Haloferula helveola: one gene and its partner. The protein of the gene in region 1 binds, or shares a complex with, the protein of each later gene. Links are inferred from orthologs where the notes say so. Each region holds a gene or a part of one and is shown on either strand. Other genes may lie near its edges.

Region 1 (6,463 bases):
GGAACTTCTTCGCCGGGGCGCGTCTCGACGACCTCGGTGCGATCGAGGTCCTGCGGGGGCCGCAGGCGGCGATCCACGGCGGAGAATCCGTCGGTGGCGTGATCTGGCTGCAGACCGCCCGCGGCGAAGGTGATCCCCGGACGCGGCTGCGTTTGGAAGGTGGATCCTTCGACACGTTCGATACCCACCTTTCCCACTCGGGGGCCAAGGACGGGGTGTCGTGGTTCGCAGGCGTCGGCTATGGCGGCACCCACAATGACGCGGCTGATCAGGACTACGACCAGTCCCGCGCGGCGCTCAGGCTCGAGTGGGAGGCGACCGACAACCTGACGCTCGGGATGACCTTCCGCAGCGTCGACTCGCGGTTCGACTACCCGTTCTTCGGCGCGAACACCGACCGGATCGACGCGACCCTCGCGACGGTTTTCGCCGATGCCCGGATCGCTCCCGGATGGAATGCCCGCTTCACCGCCGGCCACTACGCCGAGAGCTACGATAACGATAGTATTTGGGGCAACTACGGCACCGATCTCGAACGCACCGTGGTCAATACCGACCATGTGATCGAGGTGAACGGCTGCCACAAGTTGCTGGCCGGCGCCTACTTCGAGCACACCGACTTCCGCAATACCATCGGCACCGATGCCGCACGCGACCGCTTCGGCGGCTACCTCGGCTGGCAGTGGCAACCGTCCGACCGCTTCGTCGCCGATGCGGTCGTGCGCTGGGAAGATGATCAAAGCTACGGTGACGAGTTCACGTGGCGGACCGGAGCGGCGTGGAACGCGACCGGAACCACCCGCATCCGTGGCGGAATCGGCCGTGCCTTCCGGACTCCGACCTACCTCGATTTGTTCGGAACCGCTTTCGGGGCGGGGAATCCCAATCTCGGGGCGGAGACCAGCATCGGCTGGGACCTCGGGATCGAGCAGCGGATCGGTGAGCACCACACGGTGTCCGTGACCTGGTTCGAGAACTCGATCGAGGATCGGATCCGCTCCTTTCCCACCCCACCGGTCAATCTGCCGGGAGAAACCCCGACCCGTGGGCTGGAAACGGCTCTGCAGGGAGAATGGTGCGACGGCCAATGGCGCTACCGGCTCGCGTGGACCTTTCTCGACGAGTCGCTCCAGGATCAGCCCGACCACACCGCCACCGCTTCGCTCGATTGGAGACCGGTCGAGAAACTGCTGCTCGGGATCGGGGCCAGCTACGTCGATGAGCGGAGCTGGGGAGGACGGCCGCTCGATGACTACCTGTTGCTCCGGCTATACGGGAGCTACCAGCTCACCGAGCGGGTCCGGCTTCACGGGCGAATCGAGAACCTCGCCGATACCGGCTACCAGCTCAGCAATTTCGGCGGCTCCGTCGTCGAGGGTCCGGGACTGGGCGCCTTTGCCGGGGTGACCCTGGAGTTCTGATGCCGGGCTAGCAGCAAATGCGGAGGGAAATCCGCGCAACCCTCCATCTTACAAGGCGGGATCTCCTTTCGGGGATCCCGCCTTTTCATTTTGGGTTTCTGAAGGGTCAACAAGACCGGCTAATCGGGTCTTCTTGGTAGTCATTTAATACGTGCTAAAACACTCTTGATCAATAACTTACGATGATGAATACCTAACAGCATGGCCTTCCCCCCACCCCCCATGTTGGCGTCGATCGACGCCATGAGGCCGGTCTTCATGATTGTCATGGGCTTCGCCCTGCTGCTGGTCGCTTGGCGCCTTACGCGTCGCACCGGTGGCTGGCCGGCCCGGACCCTGATGGCTGGTGCGTTGCTGCTCGCCCTCGGCTACTCCGTGGTCCTTCCCCTGTATCAGGTGAAGGTCCTCGTGCCGCTGAACCTGATCATGTTCTACCCGAATGCCGATCCCGCGGCGGCTCTCGGATGGCACTTGGTCCGCATGCTGTCGATGAACGGCGGCTGGCTGCTGTTCGGTCTCGGACTGCTCCTCCACGCCCGGATCTTCGAGACGCGGCGTGATACTTCCCCCCAACCTGCAACGCTTCCCTCCCTCCCATGAACCTTCTGTTCGAAATCGTCATCCAACAGGGATTCCTCGTCGACCTCTTCGGAGTCATCGGCCTCGGCCTCGTCGCGCTGGCGGCGATCCGTCTCGCCCGCCGGCTGTCGTCGGAGAGCGCCAAGCTCATGACTTGGGGCGCGCTCGCGCTGATGACCGGCCGGGTCGGCTTCCTGATCTACGCAAGCTTCGTCACGCCGTTCAACCAGGCGGAGTTCGATCCGATGCTTCTCGACACCGTAAAGAACGTGAACATCGGACTCCTCACCGGCGGCTTCGGCATGATCGTCTGGGGCTTCTGGCGTCACGAGCAGCGGCTCGCCGAAGAACCGGCGCGCTGAGCGCTGCCGCATCCGCGGGGTGGACATCCGCGGTTGCCGCCGCTTTGCTCCCAGCGTGCTGGCGAAACGCATCATTCCGTGCCTCGACGTGACCGACGGTCGCGTGGTGAAGGGCGTCAATTTCGTCGACCTGATCGACGCCGGAGATCCGGTGGAGTGCGCGATGGCGTACAACGAGCAGCAGGCCGACGAGTTGGTGTTTCTCGACATCACGGCGTCTTCGGACAATCGCGCAACAATGGTCGACGTGGTCCACCGCACGGCCGAGCACTGCTTCATCCCGCTGACGGTCGGAGGCGGTATCCGCTCGGTCGAGAACATGCGCGAGATGCTGCTCGCCGGTGCGGACAAGGTCGGGATCAACACCTCGGCGGTGAACAACCCGGATCTGGTCGACGCCGGCGCCAAGGCCTTCGGCGCGCAGTGCATCGTGGTGGCGATCGATGCCAAGCGGGAAGGCCCGGGCAAGTGGGGGGTCTACACCCACGGTGGGCGGACGCCGGTCGGGCTCGACGCGATCGAGTGGGCCAAGGAGGTCTGGCGTCGCGGAGCGGGGGAGATCCTTCTGACCAGCATGGATGCCGACGGCACCCAGGCGGGCTATGACTGCGAGTTGACCGCGGCTGTTTCCGAGTCGGTGGGGATTCCGGTCATCGCCAGCGGCGGCGCGGGAAACCTCGACCACATGGTGGAGGTGCTGGAGCGCGGCAAGGCGGACGCGGTGCTGGCGGCGAGCATTTTCCACTTCGGGACACACACGGTGGGCGAGGCGAAGCGCTATTTTGCCGAGCGGGGCATTCCCGTTCGGCCCGAACTTTGAATTGCCGGTGAAACGAGCCTTCTTCCGCCTGCTGTTCGCCCTCGCGATCGTCGCGGGCGGAGTCGGGTGGTTCTTCCGGGCGGAGCTCCGGAACTGGTGGCAGCAGATCGGCCAACCGGTGCTGGTGACCGGCAAGCTGCCGGCCCGACCGGATCCGGAGCGCTACAAGGTGCTCAAGGACGAGGTGGAACGCTGGCGCCTCGATCTCGGCAAACGCTATCGGGCGGCGGGCACTTCGGAAAAGGAGGAGATCCTCGATGAGGCCGCGGTTTTCCTGCAGACGGCCTTGCCGGACCTGATGAGTTGCTGGCTCGGGACGCCGTGGGATTTCAACGGAACCTCGGAGACTCCGGGCGACGGCAAGATCGCCTGCGGCTACTTCGTCGCGACGGTGCTGCGGGACGCCGGGTTCAAGGTCGACCGCTACAAGCTGGCACGCCAGCCGTCGCAGAACATCCTCCGCACCTTTCTGCCCAGGGACGAGCTGTCGCTGCGGGTGGGACGTCCGTATGAGGAGTATGCGGGCGAGTTGCGCGGCATGGATTCGGGGATCCGGATCGTCGGCCTGGACACGCATGTCGGATTCATCGTCACGCGTCCGGACGGCTTCCGCTTCGTCCATTCTTCCGGCTCGCGGCCGTGGTGTGTGGTCGATGAGGAGGAGGCCGGGGCGGATGTCCTGCGCCGGTCGAACTACCGGGTGCAGGGCAGCCTGACCGCCAACCGCGACGTGGTCCGCAAGTGGTTGCTCGGCGAGCGATTCAAGGTGAAGGGGAGCTGAGGGATCTCCACCCGAGCGCCCGGCAAGGCACGAAAAAGCCCGGCACGGGGTGCCGGGCTTCAAAATTGAATCGGGTATCGCCGGAGGAAAGGCAGTCGGCTCAGGCGCCCGCCAGTTCCGACATCTTCCCTTCGATCCGATCGGCAAGGACATTCTCACCTTCGCTGCGCAGGAACTCGCAGTAGTTCGACGACACGGCTTCGAGGTCGCTGTGGTAGTCGGCCCCGAGTGTTTCGAAGGCGTGGAGTGACTTCTCGAAGTGCCGGCGTGCCCAAGAACGGTCGCCGGTTTCCAACAGGGCCAGGGCCAGGTTGTTGTGCGACTGGGCGGTGTCCGGATGATCTTCGCCGAACTGCTTGCGACGCGCCTCAAGCGCCATCATGTGCATCTCGCGGGCCTGCTCGAAATAGCCGGACGACTGGTAGAGCGCGCCGAGGTTGTTCGAAACGGTGGCGGTTTCCTCATGATCGGGACCGAGCACCTGATGGTGAATCTCTAGCGCGCGGAGGAAGTAGCTCTCAGCACCGTCGATGTCGCCATTGGACTTCCGCAGGTAGGCGAGGTTGTTCGCCATGAGGGCCACGTCGAGCAGGGCGGGCGGCTCGGTTTCCTCGAAGATCTTCATTGCGGCTTCCCACAGCTCGGCGGCGCGCTCCTGGTTGCCCAGAGCATCGTGAACCGCGCCTTGCGCGGCGCTGATTCGTCCAACCTGCATCATGCGGTCCGGGCGGTTTTCAAGCTGCTCGAGCGCCTGCTTGTAGTCCTCACGCGCATCTTCATACCGGCCGAGGGCCCGATACAGGTCGCCGCGGAGCTCAAGCGTGCAGGCAAATTCGTCGATGCTCTCCAGATCGGAGGACAGCGCGTGCTGTGCCTTTTCCAGCGCCGCAGTGGCGGCGTGGACGGCTTCGTCATAGTCACCAGCCTCGACCAGCGAATCGACGCGCTGGCGCAGGATCTGGATCAGGGTGATCGTTGGAGAGTCCATAATTTGTATATACGATTAAACCTCGGATTTGTGATCTGGAAAGTGGATTTTCTGGGGATTATCGAAACTCGCGAGCACTTGTTCCCGCTGGTTTGGGAGTCCGCCGAGCGCTTCTCGCAGCGCCGGTGCCCCCCGTCGCTTCTCGTTACCGAGGCCGAGCAGCCGTGCAAGCTCACTTTCGAAGTGAAACAACGCATTTTCCGAGGCTCCGGACGCGTTGATGTGGTCGAGGCCGCGTCGCAGCAGGTCATACAGCTCCGGTTCCGGGTGCTGGTGTTCGACCGCGGTTTCGAGCAAGCGGCAGAAATAGGCGGCCAGCAGGGTGGTCGGGTAGTCGCGGCGGATCCGTTCGCGGCATGATTGGGGCGAGACTTCCCGCAGCGAGTGGAGCTCGCCACGCCGGGCCTCCGCCCAGTGGACTTCGGCGGAGAAAAACAGGTCGAGCTTCCCGGCGAACGGGCTCTTGGGCCGGCGCGCGCCCTTGGCGACCGTTTTGATCAACCCGCACGACTCGGTGAACCAGTGCACGATCAGGCTGGTGTCGGTGAGCTTCGTCAGCCGCGTGAGGATGGCGTCGGAGCTCTCCATGACAATCGGGTGAACCCTTGCCGCAGGCCGAAGTTCCGGCAAGCCGGGAAATCAGAGCAGAAGGTCGCCCGCAGGCTTGGCGGGTGATTCGGGCGCGGCCTCGTAGGCCGGCAGGGGAGCGACCGGATTGGCCGGCAGGGGAAATCGCTTTTCGTAAATGCCGTCGGCGAGCTCGTTCGACTCGGCGTAGGCGTCCTTCATCATCTCCAGTTTGGCATCGAGGTTGTCGATGTGGTGGAGCGCGAATGCTTCGGGTGTCCGTGGCAGGGTGGGGGATCCGAACTCAAGCGCGCCGTGATGGGCGGCGATCAGGTGCATCAGGTGCAGCCTCACATGTTCGCTCGGCGGCTCTTCGGCCAACCAGCCCTTCGCGGCGGGCGTTTCGAGGATCTCGTGCCAGAGCTTGTTGACCAGTTCGATGCCGAGCGGGATGTGGCCGAGCATTTCGCCGTAGAGCGAGTGTCCCTGCGCGAATCCCTGCTCGGGATACTGGTTTTCCCAAAGCTTCCCGCAGTCGTGGAACAAAACGCCGGCGAGCATGAGATCCCGGTTGAGCTGCGGATAGACCGAGCAGAACGCGTCGGCCGCGCACATCATCTGGGCGACGTGTTCGGCCAGTCCGCCGCGACGCGCGTGGTGGTTCTTGCGGGCGGCGGCGGCCCGTCGGAAGCGGGCGCCGTATTCATCGAGGAAATGCGCGCACAGGGTCGACAGGCGGGGGTCGGCGATGCTCGAGCAGAAATCGCGGATCGTCTTCCATGCCGCCCGTTGCCGCTCCGCGGTCTCGGCATCGCCGGCGTAGAAGGTTTCGAGCGCGTCGCTATCGAGTCGCTCCCAAGACAGGTTGGCCGCATTGACGCCCCACTGGTTCTGAGTCCACTCGGCGTCGAGCCGCAGCACGGTGCCGTCGCCGAACTGCGACGC
Region 2 (6,510 bases), 2.7 Mb from region 1 along the record:
GGCGGCCTGATCCCGCTCGGCGTACTGGAAGCGATCTCGGTCGCATCCATCCACCCCGACCTGCCGGATGACCTCAAGGAGCGGAGCACGCGCACTCGCGACGGATTGCTCGACGCCATCCTCCACAGCGCCATCATCGATCCCCTCGATGGCGGCATCTACACCGCCCGGCGAGGTTCATCGTGGAATCTGCCGATCTTCATCCGCGACTGCGCCACCCAAGCGAGAGCGATCCGGATTTTCTGCCGGTTGCATGTGGAGGGGGCGAATCCGGACACCCTCGACAGTGCGAAGCAGGCGGCATCCTTCGCCGAATCCCAGTTCCGGACTTCGGAAGGCCTCTTCGCCATGGCGGCGCAGCCCTCACCGACCCCGGATGGCGATTGGCTGTGGACCATCGAACAACTGAAAGCCGTTCTCACCGCGGAGGAATACAAGGTGTGGGACACCCTTTCCGAATTCGACCGCCTCGGCAACCTGCCTTCCGAAGCAGATCCCCAACGACGCTTCTTCCGGTTGAACTCCCTCGCTCTCCGCAAGAGCTTCGAAGACGCCTCTACCGAATCCGGCCTGACGGAAGCCGAGGTCCGCACGCTTGCCGAGTCGGGAAGGAAGAAGCTGCTGAAGGCCCGGGAAGAGAGATTCCCCTCGCCACGCCCCGATGGCACCCCTTCCGCGACCGCGAGTTTCCGCATGGTCTCCGCCTACGCCGCGCTCCATACCGCAACCGGCGATCCCGTGTGGAAGGAGAAGGCACAGAAGCTCGGCAAGCTCTGCCGCGAGTCGTTCGGCGACGCCCGGTTCCTGAACGAACGCCCGGGCGACAACCCGGAACCGATGAGCGACGGCCGCGCGCTCACCTACGCCATCGCCGCACAAGCTGCGATGGATCTCGGCGCCGTGACCCTGGAGGACGAGTGGAACCTCTGGGCGCAGGACCTCTGCACGCTGCTCGGCGAAAATTTCGTAAGCGGGGGCGACCGACTCGACGAAGCGCGCCCGGGAAGCAAAGTCATCAATCTCGACTACGAGGACAGGTCGATGGTGTTCGGTGACTCAACGGCGGGACTGACGCGACTCAACCTCTCGAGACTCGCCGCGCTGGGCTTTCAAACCCCGCCGGCCCTGCATCCGTGGACGGAATCGATCCCGCCGATCGACGAGAATCCCGTAATCTACACCGACAGCATCAACGCGCTGGCACACGGCAAACTGCGCCACCGCATCGCGGTCGGACCGGACGCCCCCGCTCCGATGGCCGATGCGATCGCCGCATTGCCGCTGGAACGGTTCGAACGACGCAGTGCCCGCCAGCCCGGCGGGACGGTCGAGATTATCGGACCGGACCGTCAAGCCTCGACACTGACGACGGTCGCGGAAATCAAGGCATTGGACTCGACGAAAGACTGAATCGATTTCCGCTCGCCGCCCGATCCCGGCCGCCGGTAAGCTTCCCGCATGAAGCCCAGCCTGCTCGCAATTGCCCCGTTCGCCCTCTCCATCGGCCTCGCCGACACCATCCGGCTCAAGGATGGCACGGAATTCGAAGGATTCGTCATCAGCGAGGAGGGCGGTGAGTACCTCGTCGCGGTCCAAGTGACCAAAACGATCCGTGACCAGCGCAAGATCCCCAAGGCGGATGTCCTGGAAGTCATCGCGGAGAAGAAGGACGAGCTCGCCTACGAGAAAATCAAGGACCTCGTTCCGACGCCGGACCTGCTGGAGCTCGAAGACTACGACAAGCGGATCGAAGCGGTCGAAGGCTTCATCGGGGAATACGGCTCGTCACCCATGGCCAAGAAGGCGTCCGAAATGCTCAAGACCCTCGACGAGGAACGCGAGGTGATCCGGGAAGGCGGCGTGAAGTTCGAGGACAAGATGATCCCGGGCGACGAGCGCGACGAGAAGGCCTACACGCTCGACGCGGAAATCGCCGCCTCGAAGGTCGAAAAACTCGCCTCACTCGGACAGAAAACCCAAGCGCTGCGCGCGTGGGAAGAACTGCAATCCGGCTTCCCGACGAGCCGCGCTTATCTCGATACGATTCCGCTCGCGATCAAGCTGATGCAGTCCCTGCAGACATCGGTTGAAAGCCAGCTCGCGACCCTAGACGAGCGCCTCAAGAAGCGGGCCGACGGCATCGCGAGAATTCCTGAGAAGGACCGCGCGCGAAGCCAGCAAGCGATCGACGAGGCCTCCGCCGCCTACGAGCGCCGGGTGGCGCAGGAGAAGGAGGCCGGCATCAAGTGGCTCAGCCTCGACCCGTTTCACAAGGAACCGCTCAACGCCACACAGACCCGCCTCCGCCAGGAGATCCAGCGGCTTGAGCGACTCGACACCGCCCAAGTGCCGGACGGCGACAACGTATGGGCCGAGAGCTGGGAGACGCTCAGCGGCAGCCCGACCATGGACGAAGCCCGAAAGGCGGTTTCGAACGCCAGAAGCGCCCGCTTGCCCGAGCCCTACCTCAAGAAACTCGAGGCCAAAATGCCCTCGAACTGAGAAGCGTCTTTTTCCTGCCGCGAATTGACAGACGGGCCTCCCAGCCCGCCAATGGGCGCGCATGCAGAGCCGGACTTCCAATCGCAGCCGATCCACTGCGGAAACACGCATCGAGCTGTCCATCGATCTCGATGGCAACGGGGAATCGAAGATCTCGACCGGGATCGGGTTCTTCGACCACATGCTGACGCTCTTCTCCCGCCACGGGCTCTTTGATGTGAACCTCGAGGCCGAGGGAGATCTCGAAGTCGATTTCCATCACACTGTCGAGGACACCGGAATCGTGATCGGTGAAGCGATGCGCGAAGCGCTCGGCGACAAGAAGGGCATCCGTCGCTACGGCTGCTGCTACCTACCCATGGACGAGACGCTCGCACGCGTCGTCGTGGACCTGAGCAACCGCCCCCATCTCGAATTCCGGGCGCCATCGGACACTCCGTCCGCACCGAACTTCCCGTTCACCTTGGTCGAGGAGTTCTGTCGCGCCCTGGCGTCGAACCTGAGAGCCAACATCCACGTCGAATTGCTCTACGGCCGCGATGGCCACCACATCGCCGAAGCGATCTTCAAGGGGCTCGCCCGCGCGCTGCGGCAGGCCTGCGAGAACGACCCGAGGGTCACCGGCATCCCGAGCACCAAGGAAGCGCTCTGAACGAGCCCCGGTCCTCCCCATGAAGGCAGGCATCATCGACTACGGCGCCGGCAACCTCCGGAGCGTCGCCAACGCGGTCCAGAGCCTCGGCATTGAACCTCGCATCGTCGCAGAGCCATCGGGCTTCGAGGGCCTGACCCACCTGATCCTTCCCGGAGTCGGCGCTTTTGGCGACAGCATCCGAGAATTGGAAAGCCGCGGCCTCGCCGAGCCGATCCGCGAGTGGGTTCGGGCCGACCGGCCGTTTTTCGGGATTTGCGTCGGCTATCAGCTTCTCTTCGAAGCAGGCGAGGAAAGTCCGGGTTCGACCGGACTCTCGATCTTCGACGGCAACGTCGTCCGCTTTCCGGATGACGGGCGCAAGATTCCCCACATGGGATGGAATGCGGCGACCGCCACCCACCCGGACGATCCGATCTGGGACGGACTGGGCGAAGCCCCCTACTTCTACTTCGTCCACTCCTACTATCCGGAGCCGGAGGACCCGGAGCTGGTTGCGATGTGGACCGAATACGAGGGCGTGAGATTCGCCAGCGCGATCCGTCGCGGCAACCTCCTCGCCACCCAGTTCCACCCGGAGAAGAGCCAGCAGGCAGGACTCCGTTTGCTGGAAAACTTCCTCAAATAGCGGTCGACATCACGGCGCCTGCGCGAATTCTGCGCATCGTTGTGAATAACTTGTGGAAGAAGTGACTCAACACCCCGCCATCCCTGAAGCACTTGTTTGAAATGAGTGAATTTCTTTGAGCGGATCTCAAAAAGTCATCTTCGCCTGCTGGCTGGAGCAGGGACAGTCAGCCCGACTTATTCGTAGTGAATAACTCGTTTCAAACGGCTGGAACACCCGGAGAATATGGGGGCGATGCAGATCTCGCCGCCCTTCTCAGATCTTCCACAGGTTATTCACAACCCATGTTCGGATGGGCAGGAAGGCACCTAATTCGTTTGAAACGAATACGTCACACAAATCCCACGACCTCTCGGACCCTCACGTGGATTGTGAATAACTTGGGTAAAAACCGTCAGCCACGGCTTAAACTCCCTCCGTCCGGGCCTCCGCCACTCCCGAACAACAGCCGCAGCACGGAACGGACCAAGGCGAAACCGAGATAGAGCAATCCGAACAACAGTCCGAAGACGATCGCGAGTCCAACGACCACGATTCCTAGAACCACCCACACGGGCCACCATCTCCGGTCCAGTTTCAGTGTCCGGAAACGTCCGAATCCACCCCAAGCACCACCGCTCGCCGAATCGTCGGCAGCAGCAGCCGGTTCCGGCGGCTTGCCGTCGATCTCGATGACCTCGGCTTCGATCGTCTCAGGCATGGGCGTCGAGCATGGAGCAGGATCGCCTCCAATCAATGGGAAGATCGGCTTTCGTTTCCAATCCCGCCTCCGAAGCGACGGAAGACTCACAAATCCGCGAGATTCGGTGGTCGGAGACCGTTTTAGTAGGCCCATGTACCGATATCTCCTTTCCCTCCTCCTGATCCTCATGCCGGCCGCCGCAGCGCCGCCGAATTTCGTCATCATCTTCACCGACGATCAGGGCTATGGAGACTTGGGCTGCTTCGGCTCCGAGAAGATCAAGACGCCGAACATTGACCGGCTCGCGAAGGAAGGCCGTCGCATGACGAGCTTCTACGTCGCGTCATCCGTTTGCACGCCATCCAGAGCCGCGCTCCTGACCGGTTGCTATCCGAAGAGGGTCGGGCTCCATCGCCACGTGCTTTTCCCGCAAAGCACCACCGGCCTCAATCCGGAGAAAACAACCACGATCGCGGATGTGCTGAAGACCGTCGGCTACAAGACCGCCTGCGTCGGCAAGTGGCACCTCGGTCACCATGCCGAGACGCTCCCCACCACCCAAGGATTCGATTCCTACTACGGCATCCCCTACTCGAACGACATGAGCCACCCCGACAACAAGAGCAAGTGGCGGGGATCGCTCGACCCGATCTGGAAGGCCCAGGCGGAGTCGTTTTCCAAGTGGAACGCTCCTCTGGTCGAAGGCACCGAGATCATCGAGGCGCCGGCGGACCAGCGCACCATCACCCGCCGCTACACCGACCGCGCCATCGAGTTCATCAGCGAGAACAAGGACCAACCTTTCTTCCTCTACCTCGCTCACTCGATGCCCCACATCCCGCTCTTCGTCCCGGACGACGTCGCCGATCCCGATCCGCAGAACGCCTACACCTGCGTGATCGAACATATCGACGATCAGGTCGGGCGGATCGCCGACAAGCTCCGCGAGCTCGGCCTCGATAAGAACACCTACCTGATCTATACCAGCGACAACGGTCCTTGGCTCCAGTTCAAGCATCACGGCGGATCCGCCGGGCCGCTCCGCGCCGGCAAGGGCACAACCTACGAAGGCGGACAGCGGGTGCCGTGTGTCGTTTGGGCTCCGGGTCGGGTTCCGGCCGGGACCGAGAGCGACGCCTTCACCTCGACCATGGACATCCTGCCCACCATCGCCGATCTCGCCGGAGCGAAACTCCCCGAACAACGGATCGATGGCCACAACATCCGCGGGAGCCTCACCGGCAAGGCCGACTCGCCGCGCAAGGAAATGGTCTTCTACACCGCAAGGGGCGAACTCGAGGGCATCCGCTCTGGCAACTGGAAGTTCTTGCTCAAGAACTCGAAGAAGAAGGCAACCCCCGAACTCTACGACCTGTCGTCGGATCTGGCCGAATCCGCCAATCTGGCGAAATCGAAACCCGAAGTGGTCGAGTCCCTCACGCAGCGCATGCGCGCGCTCGACAAGGAGATCACCGAGCACGCCATCCCCGTCTGGACCAAGCCATGACCGTGGTGAAGTACCTCCTGTTGGCGACGGCACTGGTCCTGCCCTGCCTCGCGAAACCCAACATCATCCTCTTCTACGCGGACGACCTCGGCTGGACCGACCTCGGCTGCCAGGGATCCGACTACTACGAATCCCCCAGAATCGATGCCCTCGCGAAGGAGGGCATGACCTTCAGCCAGGCGTATGCGGGAGCGGCCAACTGCGCGCCATCACGAGCCTGCCTCATCACCGGACTCTACACTCCCCGTCACGGCGTCTTCACCGTCGGCAAGTCGGATCGCGGAAAGTCGAAGGACCGCAAGCTGATCCCGATCGAGAACCGGACCGTCCTCGATCCGAAGTTCCCCGCCCTGCCCCAAGCCCTGCAGAAGGCAGGCTACGCGACTTGCGTGGCCGGCAAGTGGCACCTGTCCAAAGACCCGAAACCCTACGGCTTCGACCACAACATCGGCGCCTGCGATTGGGGTCACCCAAAGAGCTACTTCTCGCCGTACAAGTCACCCGTGCTGAAGGACGGTCCAAAGGGGGAACACCTTCCC

Evidence for each region.
Region 2: the proteins of hisF (region 1) and hisH are in contact, whole or in part, in a crystal structure (PDB 6RU0), measured with the Thermotoga maritima proteins. The link is inferred for Haloferula helveola from one-to-one orthologs. Residues at the interface, in WP_004080486.1 of Thermotoga maritima: Met1, Leu2, Ala3, Arg5, Ser40, Glu41, Asp45, Glu46, Ala70, Glu71, Ile73, Asp74, Ile75, Pro76, Phe77, Asp98, Lys99, Ser122, Gln123, Glu161, Thr195, Leu196, Asn247, Arg249, Glu251; in WP_004080484.1 of Thermotoga maritima: Asn15, Arg18, Arg22, Arg117, Leu118, Pro119, His120, Met121, Gly122, Trp123, Asn124, Asn134, Gly135, Tyr136, Tyr138, Val140, Tyr158, Glu180, Lys181, Ser182, Ser183, Lys184, Ile185.

The regions. Positions count from the first base shown.
Region 1 is NZ_AP024702.1:1,736,477-1,742,939, reverse strand. What follows is about bases 1,533-4,299. They hold hisF (imidazole glycerol phosphate synthase subunit HisF), read left to right. Parts: upstream 1,533-2,417; coding sequence 2,418-3,182; downstream 3,183-4,299. Other genes in these bases: HAHE_RS06325 (tetratricopeptide repeat protein), read right to left, coding at 4,064-4,299; HAHE_RS06330 (hypothetical protein), read left to right, coding at 3,190-3,963; HAHE_RS06340 (hypothetical protein), read left to right, coding at 2,018-2,362; HAHE_RS06345 (hypothetical protein), read left to right, coding at 1,644-2,021. Outside these bases: HAHE_RS06350 (TonB-dependent receptor plug domain-containing protein), read left to right, coding at 1-1,421; more of HAHE_RS06325, read right to left, coding at 4,300-4,951; DNA repair protein RecO, read right to left, coding at 4,967-5,539; HAHE_RS06315 (HD domain-containing protein), read right to left, coding at 5,591-6,463.
Region 2 is NZ_AP024702.1:4,417,253-4,423,762, reverse strand. Bases 2,164-4,977 are described here. They hold hisH (imidazole glycerol phosphate synthase subunit HisH), read left to right. Parts: upstream 2,164-3,173; coding sequence 3,174-3,782; downstream 3,783-4,977. Other genes in these bases: HAHE_RS16630 (sulfatase), read left to right, coding at 4,616-4,977; HAHE_RS16635 (hypothetical protein), read right to left, coding at 4,177-4,482; hisB (imidazoleglycerol-phosphate dehydratase HisB), read left to right, coding at 2,564-3,154; HAHE_RS16650 (PTPDL family protein), read left to right, coding at 2,164-2,502. In the rest of the region: HAHE_RS16655 (DUF255 domain-containing protein), read left to right, coding at 1-1,410; more of HAHE_RS16650, read left to right, coding at 1,459-2,163; more of HAHE_RS16630, read left to right, coding at 4,978-5,971; HAHE_RS16625 (sulfatase), read left to right, coding at 5,968-6,510. UniProt on the Escherichia coli protein: IGPS catalyzes the conversion of PRFAR and glutamine to IGP, AICAR and glutamate. The HisH subunit catalyzes the hydrolysis of glutamine to glutamate and ammonia as part of the synthesis of IGP and AICAR.